2 regions of the Cupriavidus sp. DL-D2 genome follow, and region 1 is predicted to be linked to the other one. Evidence: predicted binding sites of a transcription regulator. Region 1 holds the regulator's gene; the other holds the start of a gene.

Region 1 (12,412 bases):
ACTGATCAACGCGATCTTCTTTGCCGACTACGGCCGCCGCATCTTGCCGTCTTCGGCCGGGCGCACGACGATGTGCCCGACCGAGTTGCGCTACGACGAGAACGAGCAGCCATGCATCCGCCTGCTGCCCATCGAGACGCGCCTGCAGGACGCTTCCACGGCCGACTTCATGGAGCCGGGCTCGGCGAATTCGCACTGGACCTCGGTGCCGCTCGATCCGTCGTCGCCGGAAGGCATGCTCGCCGCGTTCCAGCACGTGGTGGAAACCACGCGCGTGACGCCGGCCATGGCGGAATCGCTGGGCCTTTACAACGAGAACGATCCCGACGCCGCGTATGCGGTGGATGCCGATGGCATGGTCGAGGTCTCGCGCTGGCGCCACGCGGTGATCAATTTTCCGCATCCGCTGCTGCGCCAGGGTCTGGTCATCCTCGACACACCGGGTCTGAACGCGATCGGCACCGAGCCGGAACTGACGCTGCGGCTGATTCCCGATGCCCACGTCGTGGTGTTCGTGCTGGCCGCCGATGCCGGCGTGACCAAGAGCGACCTTGCCCTGTGGCGTTCGCATGTGGGGGCTGGCCATCGTCGCGGCTGCCTGGCCGTGCTCAACAAGATCGACGGGCTGTGGGACCCGCTGAAGTCGTCGCCGGAAATCGCTGGCGAAATCGCGCGACAGGTTCGGTCCACGGCGCAGACGCTGGGGATCGAGGAACGCCGCGTGTATCCGGTGTCCGCCCAGAAGGGGCTGGTGGCCAAGGTCACGAACGACCCGGCCATGCTCGTACGCAGCAACCTGATGCAGTTCGAAAGCGTGCTGAGCGACCAGCTCATTCCGCAACGCCGGGAGATTGTTTCGGACCAGGTGCACCGGCTGGTGCAGGATATGTCGCGCGGTGCGCAGCAACTGCTGCAAAGTCGCCGCCGCGATATCGTCGAGCAGTTGTTCGAACTGCGCGGGCTGCGTGGCAAGAACCACGCGATGGTCAAGCACATGCTGCTGCGCGTGCAGGGCGAGAAGGAAGAATTCGAGCAGAGCATCGCCAAGTTCCAGGCGCTGCGTCTGGTGTTCGGCCGCCATAGCGCGGACATCATCAAGAGCCTGCAACTGCGCGACGTGCGCCGCACGATGCGCGACAAGCGCGAACAGATGAAGGAGCGCTTCTTCTCGCGCGGCCTGCGCGAAGACATGGAAGGGCTGTTCGGCCAGTTGATCGGCCTGATCGAAGATGCCGACCAGAAGATTGCGGGGCTGCATCAACTCGTGGAGAGCATGTACCGGCGCTTCAACGCCGAGCATGGCTTCACGCTGCCTTCGCCGATGCAATTCGTGACCTCGCGCTACACCAACGAGCTGCAGGAAACGCTGGCGCTGGTCAATGCGCACTTCGGCACGGTCAGCATGCTCACGCGTTCGCGGCCGCAACTGGTGCAGAACGCGTTCGCGACGATGGCCAGCCGCGTGCTGGAGAATTTCCGCGATCTGAACCGCGATATCGAGATCTGGCTCAAGTCCGTAATGACGCCGCTCGAAGCGCAGGTGCGCGAGCACCAGAAGCAACTGCGCCGCCGCGTGGATTCGATCGAACGGATTCACGAAGCCACCGACACGCTCGAAAGCCGCATCGCGGAACTCGAGGAAGTGCTCAATGGCCTGGACGAGCGCAGCGGGAAGATCGAATTGTATGCGCGCAAGATGATCACACCGCAGCTTGAAGCAGAAGTGAAAGCGGCGTAGGGCTTGCAGTCGAATCGACAGGGGGCGCGCTGCCCCCGATGTATCATGTGGCGCCGCCTCGGAGCGGCGCTTTTTTCATTCCAAGATACCCCGCAATGCCCCGCAAGTCCGCCGCTGCTCGCGCCTCCGTCCCCGCTCCTGAAGCCGTTGTCCGGGACATCACCGTTCCGCCGGATTTCGGTATGCGTGTGGTGAACTGGCAGCGCCAGCATGGCCGGCATGACCTGCCGTGGCAGAACACCCGCGACCCCTATCGCATCTGGCTGTCCGAGATCATGCTGCAGCAGACGCAGGTGGCGGCCGTGATCGAGTATTTCCAGCGCTTCCTCGCCGCACTGCCTACCGTGGCCGATCTGGCTTCGGCACCGGCGGATCAGGTGATGGCGTTATGGGCTGGCCTGGGCTACTACTCGCGCGCGCGCAACCTGCATCGTTGCGCGAAGGCTGTGGTCGACGAGCATGGTGGTGTCTTCCCGACCGATCCGGCCGTGCTCGTCACGTTGCCGGGCATCGGACGCTCCACTGCGGCGGCAATTGCTGCGTTCAGCGCGGGTGTTCGTTCGCCGATTCTCGACGGCAATGTGAAGCGCGTCTTTGCGCGCGTGTTCGGTATCCACGGCTATCCGGGCGAGCGCGCCATCGAGACGCGCATGTGGGCGCTGGCAGAACAGGCCTTGCCGCCGGCTGGTCCGCAGCAGGCCGAGGACATGGTGGCCTACACGCAAGGCGTGATGGATCTCGGTGCCACACTGTGCTCGCGCGGTAAGCCCGCCTGCGTGACCGATGCCTCGGCATGCCCGTTGGCTGCGGACTGCGTGGCGCGCCGCGATAACCTGACGGCCGTGCTGCCTACGCCCAAACCGCGTGCGGCGATTCCAGAGCGCAGCACTGTCATGCTGATCGTGCGAAATGGGCGCGACGTGCTGGTGACACTGCGCCCCGACAGTGGCATCTGGGGCGGCCTGTGGAGCCTGCCGGAGATGGCCGTGGAGTCCGTGCCTTTCGATGCCGAAGCCGCCGAAGACGCCGCACTCGACATGGCGCGCCAGTATGGAAAACCGGAGCGTGCCTGGCTCGCAGGCGAGCTCACGCACGTCTTCACGCACTTTCGATTGCTGATTCGCGCGATTCGCATCGATATGGAAGGAACGGACTGGAAGGGCGATGCCAGTAGCCGCTGGCTGTCGCTCGACGATCTGGACGCGCTGGGCACGCCGGCGCCAGTGCGAAAGCTGCTCGACGATCAGGCGCGTATCGGACTGTTCTGAGCACCTGACCTCAAGTCAGACGATGTGATGCTGCCGCATATAGCGATGCACGATCTCGATGCGTATGCCCGCGTCGGGCAGCGCCATCAGCATCTGCTTGGCCTTGAGGGGCACCGGCAGCAGTTCGCATAGACGGTTCGCGACCCAGCTCGGGTCATCCCACAGATACGGTTCGGAGAAAGGCAGCTTCGACTTATCGGGCTGCTCGGTGTGCAGCGAGGACACGATTCTGCGTAGTGCCGACAGGCATTCGCCCAGCAGTTCGAGCTTGCAGTCGATGACATCGGCGGGGAGCACTTCGGCCTCGGCCACTACCAGTCCGTCGTCACGCGTGGTGTGGGACAGCACACGGAAGCGTTGCCGCCCGCGTGTCTCGATGAGCAGCACACCAAGTTGCTCCACGTTGCAGTCGACGATCTCGGCCAGGCAGCCGATCTCTTCGGGCGTGGTGGCGTGGCCGGGACGCGCAACCTCTTCGCCGCTGGCAATCAGGCAGACGCCGAACGGTGTGCCGTCCCGCATGCAGTTGCGCACCATGTCCACGTAGCGCTTTTCGAAGACGCGCAGCGGCAGGCGGCCATCGGGGAACAGGACCGTGTTGAGGGGAAACAGTGGCAACGCATCCAGGATGGGAAGTGGGGATGCGGTGTCGGTAGAGGATGTCGACATGCGAAGGGCCGCTCCAATGACGCGACAGAAACGCGACGGTGACGTGACGACGCCCGGCGCGCCGTCCGCTCAAGACCGCATCTCAGCCGCCAGAGGCCATTTCGCGGTGTCTGACCAGCACATTACCATGCGCCCGGAAATAGTTGGCGAGTCTTTCCGCGATGAACACCGAGCGGTGCTGCCCGCCCGTACAGCCGATGGCGACGGTCAGGTAGCTACGGTTATCGGCAATGAAACTCGGTAGCCACTTCTCCACATAGGCGCGGATGTCCTCGGCCATCGCCAGCACCATCGGCTGGCTCTGCAGGAAATCCACGACCGGTGCATCGCGGCCCGTCAGCGGGCGCAGCGCCAGGTCGTAGTAGGGATTGGGCAACGAGCGGACATCGAACACCATGTCGGCATCGCTGGGTACCCCGTGCTTGAATCCGAACGATTCGAACAGCAGTGTGAGCGGTTCGCTCTCGGTGCCGCCGTTGCTGCTGATCAGTTCCTTGATCCAGCTGCGTAGCGTATTGGTTCGCACGTTGCTGGTATCGATGCGATGGGCCGATTCGGATAGCGGGCTCAACAGCTCCCGCTCCATCTCGATGGCTTCGATCAGCGAGGTATCGCTGGCGGCAGCTTCTGCTTCCGCCTCGGCCTTGTCCGGCCCTGTTCCGCCATTTGCGCTGCCGACACGCGTCGAGAGCGGATGGCGGCGTCGTGTTTCGGAATAGCGCTGCACCAGCGCATCGGTGTTGGCAGTCAGGAACAGCACCTGCACCTGATGCTGGGCCGACAGTTCGCGCACGGTATCGGGCAGGCGCGCCAGCGATTCGCGGCTGCGAATATCGGTGGCCACGCCCAGGTGCGAGTAGCCCTGGTCGGCCAGATAGGTGGCGAGTTCGGGGATGAACTGGGCTGGCAGGTTGTCGACGCAGTAGTAGCCCGCGTCTTCCAGAACGTTCAGGGCAACCGACTTACCCGAGCCGGAGATCCCGGTGATAAGAATGATCCGCATAGCGACGCAAGGATAGCACCGCATGATGGCCGCGTCATGACAGCGCTTCTCGATTGGAGGTTGCGGCGGGCATTTAACGACAGAACGCGACAGATGCTAAGAAAAATGGCGAACCGCATCCGATTCGCCATTTATCGCCTGGAACCGCCACAGGGCGGATCAGGATCAGGCCGGTTTGGCCGACAGGCACTCGCTCTGCGCCTTCTTGTATTCGTCGCCCTTCTTGCCCTTGTTGGCCTTGGCGCACGCTGCCATTTTTTCCTGCTGGGTTTTCGGCTCGGCTGCGGCGGCCGGGCCAGAGCCGGACAGGCATTCGCTCTGGGCCTTCTTGTACTCGTCGCCCTTCTTGCCCTTGTTAGCCTTGGCGCAGGCTGCCATCTTTTCCTGTTGTGCCGTCTTGCCCGATTTCTCGGCCGCAGCCGGAGCCGATGCGCCTTGGGCAAACGCTGCCGTGGCGAACAGCGGGGTCACCAGCACACACATCGCGATCAGTTTCTTCATGCTTCTCTCCTGGCTGTGGAAAAACACTTTCATGGGCAATCCGAACGGGATGGCGGCCATTACAGCACAAAACGGCGCGTGTGCGGCTGCCGTTGACGCAGCGGCAGGCCAGCTTGTAAGGAAATGAAAACGCCCGCTGAATGAAGCGGGCGTTTGCGGGAAAGCGATGTTCGGAAAATGCCTAGAGCAACCGGCCCTGTCCGCGTGACACCACATCGGCTTGCATGGCCGCGCGCTGCCGGTCCATGAAGTCGCGCAGCGTGTCGATGCCGCGCAGGCGCAGTATCGTGTTGCGCACGGCGGCTTCCACCAGCACGGCGAGATTTCGACCGGCTGCCACCTGGATCTTCACCATGTGGATGGGCAGGCCGAGCACGTCGAGGTATTGCGAATCCAGCGGCAGGCGCTCGAACTCGCCATCGTTGCGGCGGACGAGTTGAACCACGAGCTTGATCTTCATTTTCCGGCGTACGGCCGTTTCACCGAAGATCGTCTTGATATCGAGCAGGCCAAGGCCGCGCACTTCGAGCAGGTTCTGCAGCAGCGGCGGGCAGCGACCCTCGATGAAGTCTGGACCCAGCCGCACGAAATCCACGGCATCGTCGGCCACGAGGCCATGGCCGCGCGAAATCAGTTCGAGGCCCAGTTCGCTCTTGCCCAGGCCCGATTCGCCCATGATCAGCACGCCCATGCCGAGGATGTCGAGGAACACGCCGTGCATCGTCACGCGCGGTGCCGAGATACGCGACAGGTACAGGCGCAGGTGATCGATCACGGCCGCCGACGATACCGGCGTGGTGAACAGCGGCGTGGACGAACGCGTGCAGCGCAGTTCGAGGTCGGGCGGCGGCTCCATGCCGTCGGCGATGACCAGGAAGGGCGGCTCGAGCAGGATCAGCTCGCCCATCTGACGCTTGCGCGGCTCGTCGTCGAGACGCTGGTAATAAAGGATTTCGGGTTTGCCGAGCACCTGGATCCGGTTCGGGTGGATCAGGTTCAAGTGGCCCACGAGGTCCGCCGCGGAGGTGGCTTCACGCGCGAACTCGACATCGAAGGCGCGGTCCGCACCTTCAAGGCCGGCGACCCACGACAGTTTGATGTCTGCTGCGTTGTCGTCGAAGATCGACTGCGAGGTGACGCCGGTGAGTTCCATGCGGGATGACTTTCAGGAGGGGCGGTAGGACAGTGGGCTGCGGCGGGCGATTCCGGCGTTAGGGATGCCAGTCCGATAGCAACTGGTGGACGGCTTCCGGCGTGGGGAGCGTCGCCAGCCCTTCGCGCATTTCGCGGTCCGACAGCAACTGGGCAATTTCGGAAAGAATTTCCAGATGCTGCTGCGTGGCCTGCTCGGGCACCAGCAGGAAGATCAACAGCGAGACCGGCTTGCCATCGGGCGATTCGAACGGGATGGGTTCCGCCAGGCGCATGAAGCCCGCCAGCGGCTGCTTCAGGCCCTTGATGCGGCCGTGCGGAATGGCAACTCCAGCGCCAAGCCCGGTGGAACCCAGGGACTCGCGCGCAAAGAGGTTGTCGGTAACAGTGGCCCGCGCCACGCCATGGTTGTTCTCGAACAGGAGCCCGGCTTGCTCGAAGACCCGCTTCTTGCTGGTGACGGTGACGTCGAGATGGATGTTGCCAGGTGGCAGCAGTTTGGCCAAACGATTCATGGGCGATGCACGAGAAGTCCGAGTGACAAGCCGGCGCGCATGGACCGGCCCGCCGAGTTGGGGGCAATCAGGATATTGAGGTGCCAGTCGCCCGCATTGGAGCGTCCGGCCATTATAGAGCAGGGCTGCCACGCACTTGTGCGCTGCAGCGTCGCGCCTGCGGACTTCCGCCGCGAGGTCGTCGACCGGTTTGCCCACCCGAAATGCTGCCCGACCCGTGCGCCTGCAGGGCGCACCGCCGGTTCCGCATGACGGGACCGTTCTGCCTGTGATTTGTGGTGCAGCATACACCGACATGCGAGAGATGCGAACACCTTCGGTGTATCAATTCGTCGCTTAGTGGTGTCGAGGTAACGCGTGAGGAATGGAAAGTTGTGCGGCAACCGGACGCCCCATCAAAAAAGCCGCGCAGATGCGCGGCTTTGCTCTCTTCCTGTCAGTCCTCTCAGGACAACTGAAACTGTCGTTTCGTTGCGCTGGTTATTGTTGCTGTAGCTGCGCTTCGGCCATCTGGTACTTGACCGCCTCGCGGTCATGCCCTTGCACGCGATCCTTGTAGCGGATCACCTGGCGGTCGAGCTTGTCGACCAGACAGTCGATCGCCGCGTACAGGTCTTCATGATGGGCTTCGACGAAGATGTCCTTGCCTTTGAGGTGCAGATTGATTTCCGCGTACTGACGCTTGTCCTTTTCCTTGTGATTGTCGACTGATAGCAGCACGCTTACGCCAATGACCTGATCGAAATGTCTGACAATTCGCTCCAGTTTCGTTTCCACATACTCACGCAGCGGGGGCGTGATGTCGAGGTGGTGTCCACTGATCTTGAAGTTCATAGCGCTTCTCCTTCTGAAAGAGCCGCACCAGGCAGGCGGTTACGGCTCGGCTACAAAGACTTGCGGAGATTCACTGCGGGGATTTTCAATGCTTCGCGATATTTCGCCACCGTGCGGCGTGCGACCACAAAGCCCTGTTCGCCCAGCAGTTCGGCGATGCGGCTGTCGGAAAGAGGATTCCTGGGGTCTTCGGCTCCTATCAGTTGCTTGATCAGCGCGCGTATAGCCGTGGATGAGGCCGCGCCACCCGTCTCCGTGGAGACGTGGCTTCCGAAGAAGTACTTCAACTCGAAAGTACCCATCGGCGTGGCCATGTACTTGTTCGTTGTGACCCGGGAAATGGTCGACTCGTGTAAACCCAGTGTATCGGCAATTTCACGCAAAACCAAGGGGCGCATCGCGATTTCCCCGTGCGAGAAAAAGTTCTTTTGACGCTCCACAATCGCCTGCGACACCCGCAGGATCGTATCGAATCGTTGCTGGATGTTCTTGATGAGCCACCGTGCTTCCTGCAGCTTTTGCTGCAGTCCGGCAGCCCCTGCCTCGCCCTTCGCACCGCGCAGAATCTGCGCGTACATATCGTTGATGCGCAGGCGCGGCATCACGTCCGGATTGAGCTGCGCGATCCATCCGCTGCCGCTCTTGCGTACAAACACATCCGGCACCACGAAGTCCGCTTCCGGACGGCTGTACGCGTGTCCTGGATACGGTGCGAGGGAGCGGATCAATTCGTGCGCAGCCTTCAATGCTATTTCGTCCACCTGCAGGGCTTTCTTGAGCCGGGTGTAATCCCGTACGGCCAGCAGTTCCAGATGATGATTGACGATAGTCAGCGCCAGTTCGCGCTGCGGGTGCTTCAACCGCTTCAACTGCAAACTCAGGCACTCCGCAGCGTTCCGTGCCCCGACACCGGGTGGATCGAAGCTCTGCAGCAGCGTAAGTATCGCCTGCACCTCATCCACTTCGAACTCGAGTTCTTCCGGGAGTTCCGAACAAATTTCCTCGAGCGAGGCGCTCAGGTAACCGTCGTCGTCGAGCGACTCGATCAGGAAAATGGCCAGGCCCTTGTCGCGCACCGAGATCTTGAGTGGCGTGAGCTGCTCCATGAGGAACTCGCGCAGCGTCGGATCGGCGTCGCGCAGTTGCATCGGCGTCTTCTCGTCTTCGTCGCCTTGCGGGCGTCGCGCGAAGTCGTCGAGGCTCCAGTCGTTGCCGTAGTCCTCGCTGCCGGTATCGTTGTAGTTTTCCTCTTCGCCACCCGCCGCGCCATCGGCACGTTCGGTGCCGTTGGCCTGGGGTTCGGCCGGTGCGGGTGCCGGTGCGGTCTGGAGGTTGACCGAGCCGTCCGCGGCCACGCGCAGCGGACTATCCAGCCAGTCGTTCTCGCGCTCGAGCAACGGATTTTCCGTCAGCGCCTGCTCCACTTCCTGCTGCAGTTCCAGCGTGGAAAGCTGCAACAGCCGGATCGACTGTTGCAGCTGCGGGGTCAGGGCCAGATGCTGGGAGAGGCGGAGCTGAAGCGAAGGTTTCATGCGACCTATTCTATGCGCATCTTTCCGTTGTTGGAACGGAATTTGCTAGAACCTATCGCCCAACCTTGCGTGATCGGAAACGGCTTTGGAAAAACGGTGTGCAGCGTGGGCAGAAATTGCCGCACCGCACGCATCACATGCGGAAATTCTCGCCCAGATAGACGCGGCGCACAGATTCGTTGGCGATGATTTCCTCTGGCAGGCCGGATGCCAGCACCGTACCTTCGCTGATGATGTACGCGTGGTCGCAGATGCCCAGCGTCTCGCGAACATTGTGGTCGGTAATCAGCACGCCAATGTTGCGGGCCTTCAGGAAACTCACGATCCGCTGGATTTCGCCCACGGCGATAGGGTCCACACCGGCAAACGGTTCGTCCAGCAGGATGAAACGCGGCGACGACGCGAGCGCGCGGGCAATTTCCACCCGGCGGCGCTCACCGCCCGACAACGACAGTGCCGGGTTGTTGCGCAGGTGCGCGATCTGCAGGTCGTCCAGCAGGGAGTCGAGCCGGCGGTCGATCTCGGCCTTGGTCAGCGACTTGCCGTTTTCCACCTGCAACTCCAGCACGGCGCGGATGTTTTCCTCGACGTTGAGCTTGCGGAAGACCGACGCTTCCTGCGGCAGATAGGACAGGCCCATGCGCGCGCGCTCGTGGATCGCAAGGCCGCTGATGTGCTTGTCGTCCAGCACGATGTCGCCTTCGTCGAGTGCCACCAGCCCCACGATCATGTAGAACGATGTGGTCTTGCCCGCGCCGTTCGGACCCAGCAGGCCCACCACTTCGCCGCTCTTCACGTCAAGCGAGACATCCTTGACCACCGTGCGCGTACCGTAACGCTTCTTCAGATGGCGGACGACCAGCGTGCTGCTGTCGGTGCGGACGCTCGCAGCGGAAGAGGCGGCAGGGGAGGCGAGGGTGGCGGAGTCGTTCATCGGATACGGAGGCGATAGAAGGGGCTGTGTTTCAGGGCTTGGCCGGGGCCGTGGACGGCTTCAGGTCCAGCGGGGCGCCGCTCGCGGCGGGGGCGCTGGCATCGGCGCGCGGCGACAGCACGGCGCGTACGCGGCCCGACGGGTTGCCCGCGGTGGTGTTGTTGTCGCCGCCGGTGGCGGTGTAGTACTCGTTGCGGCTGTCATAGGTGATCACGGCGCCGCGGATTTCGTCGAGGATCTTGGCGCCGACGCCCGAGACACGTGCAGCGCGTGCGTGGCCGATCAGCTTGTTGACCTCGGTCTTGCCATCGTATTCGATGCGGTCGCCCCAGCCGTCGATGTATTCGTCCACGCCGTCGCGCTTCTGGCGGATGTACGCCTGGCGGCCCGGCTTGGACGTGGCAATGGCGTACTGGTAGCCCTCGGGGTCCGTGCGCAGTTCGGCAGCGTCGGATTTCAGCACCATCGTGCCCTTGGTCAGCACCACGTTGCCGGTGAGGGTGTAGATCTGCTTGACGTCATCGTAGCTGGCATTGTCCGCTTCGAGCACGAGGGGCTTGGCCTGGTCCGCGCGCTCGGCAAAAGCGGGCTGGACCATGCTCATGGCGAGCGCGAGTCCGAGGGCGGCTAGGGCCGTCAATCGGGCGGGCGCCGGGCGGCGACAGGACGATGTCGACAGGGATGCAGTCATGTTTGGCAAATGATGAGATAGGGAAGGCGGCCAGGCGATGCGGCAGGACGAGCCTGCCAGCTGGGTGTCACTGGGTCCTGGCCTGCCCCTGCGGCGGGTTCATGACGATCGTGCCGCGTACGTTGCCCAGCAATTGTACTTCGCGGGTGACGTTGTTGAAGATCAGCCCGTTGGCCGTCATGACCGAAGGTCCGCGCGTCAGCTCCACGTTCTTGTCTGTCTTGACGATGTCGTCATTGACGAGCAGCTGGAAGTATTGCGACGTGGCGGTCATGCGCGGATCCTTCGACGGATCCACGCCGGCCTGCCGCACGATCACGGCGTTGCCGTAAAGGTCGATGATCGTGCCCTCGGCGTTCATGACGCCGCGATTGGCGTTGGCGGTCACGGGCGGGCGGTCCGGCTGGAAGGCACGCATGGCCGGCTTGGTCACGTCGTAGGTCTGGTCATCCTCGAAGTGGACCATCTTCACTCCGGTGAAGCGGATCTTGGTCGTGCCATCCGCAGCCAGTTCCGTGGCCGAGAACCGTTCCATCCAGTAGTCCGGTTCGTGGCGCTTGGTGCGTGACTGGTCTGTGCCGGTGCTCGGCGAGTTCAGTTGGACGAGCCAGAACGTGCTGCCGGCGACGATGGCCATCAGCAGCAGCGGCAACAGCCGCATGACCACACCCGTGAGTCTGGACAGGAAGTCCGGCATGTTCAGATGACCTTGGCACGCGTAAGGTCATGGATGTGCAAGGCACCGACCAGGCGGCCATCGTTGTCGACGACGAGCAACTGGTTGATGCGGTTTGCTTCCATGACCTGCACCGCTTCCACCGCGAGCTGGTCCTGGTTGACCATGCGCGGGTTGCGGTGCATGACCTCGCCGATGGGCACGGTCTTCCAGTCGGTAGAGGTCTCCAGCAGGCGGCGCAGGTCGCCGTCGGTGAACACGCCCACGGCGCGGCCCTCCGGGTCGACGACCGCCGTCATGGCCATGCCCTTGCGCGTGATTTCCATCAGTGCCTGGGCCAGCGGCGTGGTCTCGCGGACTTCCGGCACGGCGTTGCCCGAGCGCATGACGTCGCGCACATGAGTCAGCAGCTTGCGGCCGAGCGCGCCGCCCGGGTGCGAGCGGGCAAAATCTTCCTCGCCGAAGCCGCGCGCGTCGAGCACGGCCACGGCCAGCGCGTCGCCCAGCGCCAGTGCGGCGGTGGTGCTGGCCGTCGGCGCCAGGTTCAGCGGGCAGGCTTCCTGTGCCACGGCGCCATCGAGATGGGCGTCGGACAGCTTGGCCAGGTTCGATTCCGGGTTGCCGGTAATAGAGATCAGGCTGGCGCCAATCCGCTTGACGATCGGGATGATCGACAGTAGTTCGGCGGTCTCACCGGAATTGGAGAATGCGATCAGGACGTCGTCCCGCGTGATCATGCCGAGGTCGCCGTGGCTGGCCTCAGCGGGGTGCACGAAGAACGAGGGCGTGCCGGTGGAAGCCAGCGTGGCCGCCACCTTGCGGCCGATGTGGCCGGACTTGCCGATACCGGAGACGACCACGCGGCCCGTGCAGCCGAGAATGATCTCGACGGCCTTCGC
Region 2 (5,576 bases), on a different contig from region 1:
TGCGGTCGAAGACCTTGCCGGCGATGTCGGCCGGCCGGTCGCTGGCAGCCACATCCTGATGCACGAACGGGATGCCGCCGCCTACGTTCTGGGCGAACTGGAGCTTGAACTCCTTGAAGCCATCGTAGCCTAGCGCTGCGCAGAAGCGCGCAATCGTGGGCTGCGATACGCCTGCGCGCTCGGCAAGTTCAGGCATGGTCAGGCGGATGACGCTGGCGCCGTGACGGGTCACGTAATCGGCAAGTCGGCGTTCGGAGGGACGCAGCGTGTCGTAGACGGCAAGGATTCTGTCGAGCATGGTGAGGGTGGGCGTGGAGTCGTGCCGGGCGGCTCTCAATGATGTCGCCCTTGAATTTGTAGAGATTCTACACGTTAGGAGGAAGTTTTCTGCATCCGATGAGATGCTCGATGCCTCAGGATTTACCCGAATTTCGTGCGAAAATGCGCTGAATAAGTCGAATGCGGGAGGATGCCGGGCTTTCGTTGGGAATCGTCTCCTGGCTATAATGTAGAAAATCTACAGCATGGAGGGCGAGATTTGCCGCCCGATATGCCGCCCGATACCCCCACGAGAATCGATCCGCCATGTCCCCAGCTACCCCGGGCCACGCCCGCGCAGAAGTTTCGGCCGTTACCGAACGCATCGTCGAACGCAGCCGTGCCAGCCGTGCCGCCTACCTCGCGCGCTGCGAACGGGCCCAGCGGGAACTAGGTCCGCTGCGTGGCATGTCGTGTGCCAACCTGGCTCACGGCTACGCAGCGCTGCCTTCGGACGACAAACTCAAGCTGCGTGTGGAGCATGCGCCGAATCTCGGCATCATCACCGCCTACAACGACATGCTGTCTGCGCATCAGCCGTATGAGCGCTATCCGTCCGTGATCCGGGAGGCGGCGCGTGCCGTGGGTGCGGTAGCGCAGGTGGCGGGCGGCGTGCCGGCCATGTGCGATGGCATCACGCAGGGCAACGCCGGTATGGAGCTCTCTCTGTTCTCGCGCGATGCCATTGCCATGAGCACCGCCGTTGGGCTGTCGCACAACACGTTCGACGCGGCGCTGATGCTCGGCGTCTGCGACAAGATCGTGCCGGGCCTGCTGATGGGCGCGCTCCAGTTCGGGCACCTGCCCGTGGTGTTCGTGCCAGCGGGGCCGATGGCTACCGGACTGTCGAACAAGGAGAAGGCGCGGGTGCGCCAGCTCTACGCCACGGGACAGGTGGGGCGCGATGCATTGCTCGAAGCTGAAAGCGCCGCGTATCACAGCGCCGGCACGTGCACGTTTTATGGCACCGCCAACAGCAACCAGTTCCTGATGGAAATCATGGGCCTGCACATGCCCGGCGCGGCGTTCGTGCATCCGGATAGCGGGTTGCGCGACGCATTGACCACCGCCGCCGCGCAGCGCGCCCTGGTGCTGATCGCGCGGGGTCGCGAGTACACGCCGCTGGCGCAGGTCGTGGACGAACGCGCCATCGTCAATGCGATGGTCGGCTTGCTGGCAACCGGCGGATCGACCAACCATACGATCCACCTCGTTGCCATGGCACGCGCGGCAGGGATTGTCATCGACTGGAACGACTTCGACCGTCTGTCGGCCGTCACGCCGCTGCTGGCGCGTGTCTATCCGAATGGCGCTGCCGACGTGAACCATTTCCATGCAGCAGGCGGTGTGGCCTACGTGATCGGCCAGCTTCTGGAGGCCGGACTACTGCACGAGGATGTGCAGACAGTGGCCGGGCGGGGCCTGGCGCGTTACACGCAGGAACCGGTGATGACCGATGGCGTGCTGCGCTGGCGCGATGGTCCCACCGTCAGCGGCGATGCCAGCGTGCTGGCGCCGGCGTCGGCGCCGTTTTCGGCCGAGGGCGGGTTGCGGTTGATGGCCGGTAACCTCGGGCGCGGCGTGATCAAGGTCTCGGCGGTGGCCGACGAGCATCGTGTGGTGCAGGCGCCGGCGCGCGTCTTCGAATCGCAGGAGGCGCTGCAGGCCGCCTTCGAGGCCGATGAACTGAATCGCGATGTGGTGGCCGTGGTGCGCTTCCAGGGGCCGAATGCCAATGGCATGCCCGAACTGCATCGGCTGACGCCGGGGCTGGGCGCGTTGCAGGACGCTGGTCACAAGGTGGCACTGGTGACCGATGGCCGCATGTCGGGCGCATCGGGCAAGGTGCCAGCCGTGATCCACGTTGGCCCCGAGGCGCTGGCAGGCGGTCCGCTGGCCCGTGTGCGTGACGGGGACGTCATTCGCGTGGATGCCGTGGCCGGCACGCTCGAACTGGTGGGCGATGCCTCGGTGCAGGCGGAGTTTGCAGCGCGCCAGCCGGTTGCCGCGCCTGAGGATAATTTCGCGCAGTTCAGCATGGGGCGCGGCCTGTTCGGCCTGTTCCGCCGCCATGCGCGGATTGCCGAGGAAGGGGGCAGCGCGCTGGACCTCTCCGAAGCGGATGCCATGTCGAGTGTTCCCGCGTCTGTCCAAACGGGCGTCGCCGTCGCACAATAGGTTCATCCGTTCACACAGCAGGCTCGTTCCGGGCCGTCGTTTTCAGATTCTTCTTATTCGTTTCCCCGGGCGCCACGGTGCCTGGGGTACCGCCGTGCAACCGCAATGGTTCGTGGCGGCTACCGACAAGGGTGGCGACACCATCCGACACCATGATCGATGGAGCAGACATGATTTATATCCTGATGGGCGTTTCTGGCAGCGGCAAGACCACCGTGGGCCAGATGCTGGCGCAGCGCCTGCATTGCGGCTTCCATGATGCCGACACGTTTCACAGCGAGGCCAACAAGGCCAAGATGCACGCCGGCGTGCCGCTGACCGATGACGACCGCTGGCCGTGGCTGGCTGCCATGCGGGCGGCTATCGACGAAGCCCGTGCAGAAGGGCGCACCCATGTGTTTACCTGCTCCGCGCTGCGCCAGGTCTACCGCGATCGGCTGAACCCTCCGGAAGGCGGCGTGACCTTTGTGTTCATGAAGGGCGATGCATCGACGATTGGTGGCCGCCTGTCGGTCCGCGAAGACCATTTCTTCAACCCGGCCCTGCTGCAAAGCCAGTTCGACACACTGGAGGAGCCGCGCGACGCGCTGGTGCTCGATATCCGCCGGACGCCGGAGGCGCTGGTGCAGGACATACTGGATAACTGCCCGCCGGAGTCGGCGTCGTGTGCGGGCGGCACGGCGCGATAGTTTGCGTCTCTCCGGTTTGCTCCCCTCTCCCTCAGGGAGAGGGGCGGGGGAGAGGGCAAACCGTGCAAATTGCGAAGTGGCTGGCAAGCAGAGCCACCAGCCCTCTCCCCCAACCCCTCTCCCACTTCGCGGGAGAGGGGAGCAAAACCTCCTGCCATGCGTAGTCCCCTGGCAAGCATCTTGCTAAACCGTTTTGCGTGCCGGTGCATGTCTCGCACATGCAACCCTTGCGGGAATTGCCGGCGCGGGTATGCTGAAAGCGTTGTCTCGATAAAGCATCAATGAACGGGAGGCCGGCGGCGTCGCCAGACAGTCGTCGGAAGCGGCAGGCGAGGAGACTGCACGCAGCTGGCGCCCATTTCCACGAAGGAGCGGCCATCATGGCGGCGCGGTTTTTCGACGAGATGCTGGAAGGGCGGGAAGATGGCACATTGACGGGCATCGAAGCCGGTCAGGCGTTGCCGACCGGGGCGGTGCGGCCCCACTACCGCAACTTTGCCGACTGGCTGGGCGGGCAGTCCGGCGGGGCGATGGACAACAAACGGGCCGAAGCGGACCTGATCTTTCGCCGGGTGGGCATCACCTTTGCCGTCTATGGCGACAAGGACGAGTCCAACAGCGGCACCGAGCGGACGATTCCGTTCGACGTCATCCCCCGCATCTTTCCGGCCAGTGAATGGGCGACCCTGGAACGCGGCCTGCGGCAGCGCGTGGCGGCGTTGAACCGCTTCATCCACGATATCTACCACGGCCAGGACATCATCCGGGCTGGCGTGATTCCGCCTGACCAGATCTACAACAACGCGCAGTACCGTCCCGAGATGCTCGGCATCGACGTGCCGCGCGATATCTACGCGCACGTGGCGGGTATCGATGTGGTGCGGGCAGGAGAGGGCGAGTTCTACGTGCTGGAAGACAACCTGCGCGTACCGTCGGGCGTGTCCTACATGCTTGAGAACCGCAAGATGATGATGCGGTTGTTCCCCGAACTGTTCGCGCGCAATCGCGTGGCACCGGTGGCGCATTACCCGGATCTGCTGCTCGACATGCTGCGCAGCGTGTCGCCGCAGAATATTGCGGACCCCACCGTGGTGGTGCTCACGCCGGGCATGTACAACTCCGCGTATTTCGAGCACGCGTTCCTGGCCCAGCAGATGGGCGTGGAACTGGTGGAGGGCAGCGACCTCTTTGTCGAGGACGATCACCTCTACATGCGTACCACGCAGGGGCCGCAACGGATCGACGTGATCTACCGCCGCGTGGACGATGACTTCCTCGATCCGCTCGCATTCCGGCCGGACTCCACGCTCGGTGCGGCCGGTTTGCTGTCGGTCTACCGGGCCGGCAATGTGACGATCAGCAACGCGATTGGCACCGGGGTGGCCGACGACAAATCGATCTATCCGTACGTGCCGGACATGATCCGCTTCTACCTGGGCGAGGAAGCCATCCTGTCGAACGTTCCCACGTATATGTGCCGGCGCCCCGATGACCTGCAGTACGTGCTCGACAACATGGAGAAGCTCGTGGTCAAGGAGACGCACGGTGCCGGCGGCTACGGCATGCTCGTGGGTCCGGCTGCCACCCGTGCCGAGATCGAGCAGTTCCGCGAAGTGGTCAAGTCCCGCCCCGAGCAGTACATCGCCCAGCCCACGCTGGCGCTGTCCACTTGCCCCACGTATGTGGAATCGGGCATCGCGCCGCGCCATATCGACCTGAGGCCGTTCGTGCTGTCTGGCAAGGAAGTTCGGATGGTGCCTGGCGGACTGACGCGCGTGGCATTGCGTGAAGGGTCGCTGGTGGTGAATTCCTCGCAGGGCGGAGGCACCAAGGACACCTGGGTACTGGAACGCTGAACGCCGCGAACAACGACAAGCCGGGAGCCCATCATGCTGAGCCGTACCGCCGACCACCTGTTCTGGATGGCCCGCTACACCGAGCGCGCGGAGAACACCGCGCGCATGCTCGACGTCAACTACCAGACCTCGCTGCTGCCGCAGTCGGCCGAAATGGCCGAGCAGGGCTGGTGGGCCATGCTCGATATTTCTGAGTTGACGCACGCCTATGACCACAAATACGGGTTGCTGCATCGTGACGATGTGATCGACTTCATGGTGCGCGACATGACCAATCCGTCGTCAATCATGAGCTGCCTGCGGGCGGCCCGCGAGAATGCCCGTGCAGTGCGCGGATCATTGACGACCGAGGTCTGGGAGACCATCAACACCACCTGGCTCGATGTCCAGCGCATGATCGCGGATGGGGAGTTGCGTCAGGACCCGTCGCGCTTTTTCGAATGGGTGAAATTCCGCTCGCACCTGGCGCGTGGCGTGCAGTTCGGCACGATGCTCAAGGACGACGCGTTTCATTTCATGCGGCTTGGCACGTTCC

Evidence for each region. The regulator sigma-54, encoded in region 1, starts transcription at its own class of promoters, with help from an activator protein. The targets are predictions, from matches to a motif close to TGGCANGNAANCTGCTTT.
Region 2: ABDB81_RS13220 (circularly permuted type 2 ATP-grasp protein) is a predicted target of sigma-54. The motif match lies at 3,355-3,372, and genes of this name have one in related genera.

What each region holds. Positions count from the first base shown of each region.
Region 1 covers NZ_JBDKXK010000004.1:149,982-162,393, forward strand. Annotated here, with positions in the region: gene ABDB81_RS03620 (dynamin family protein) at 1-1,738, shown strand, start outside; gene mutY (A/G-specific adenine glycosylase) at 1,834-3,006, shown strand; gene ABDB81_RS03630 (LON peptidase substrate-binding domain-containing protein) at 3,022-3,675, opposite strand; gene rapZ (RNase adapter RapZ) at 3,758-4,678, opposite strand; gene ABDB81_RS03640 (PsiF family protein) at 4,844-5,179, opposite strand; gene hprK (HPr(Ser) kinase/phosphatase) at 5,361-6,332, opposite strand; gene ptsN (PTS IIA-like nitrogen regulatory protein PtsN) at 6,391-6,846, opposite strand; gene raiA (ribosome-associated translation inhibitor RaiA) at 7,327-7,680, opposite strand; gene ABDB81_RS03660 (RNA polymerase factor sigma-54) at 7,731-9,212, opposite strand; gene lptB (LPS export ABC transporter ATP-binding protein) at 9,346-10,146, opposite strand; gene lptA (lipopolysaccharide transport periplasmic protein LptA) at 10,178-10,837, opposite strand; gene lptC (LPS export ABC transporter periplasmic protein LptC) at 10,905-11,534, opposite strand; gene ABDB81_RS03680 (KpsF/GutQ family sugar-phosphate isomerase) at 11,537-12,412, opposite strand, start outside.
Region 2 covers NZ_JBDKXK010000019.1:2,455-8,030, forward strand. Annotated here, with positions in the region: gene ABDB81_RS13205 (SIS domain-containing protein) at 1-298, opposite strand, end outside; gene edd (phosphogluconate dehydratase) at 586-2,496, shown strand; gene ABDB81_RS13215 (gluconokinase) at 2,667-3,185, shown strand; gene ABDB81_RS13220 (circularly permuted type 2 ATP-grasp protein) at 3,566-5,041, shown strand; gene ABDB81_RS13225 (alpha-E domain-containing protein) at 5,075-5,576, shown strand, end outside.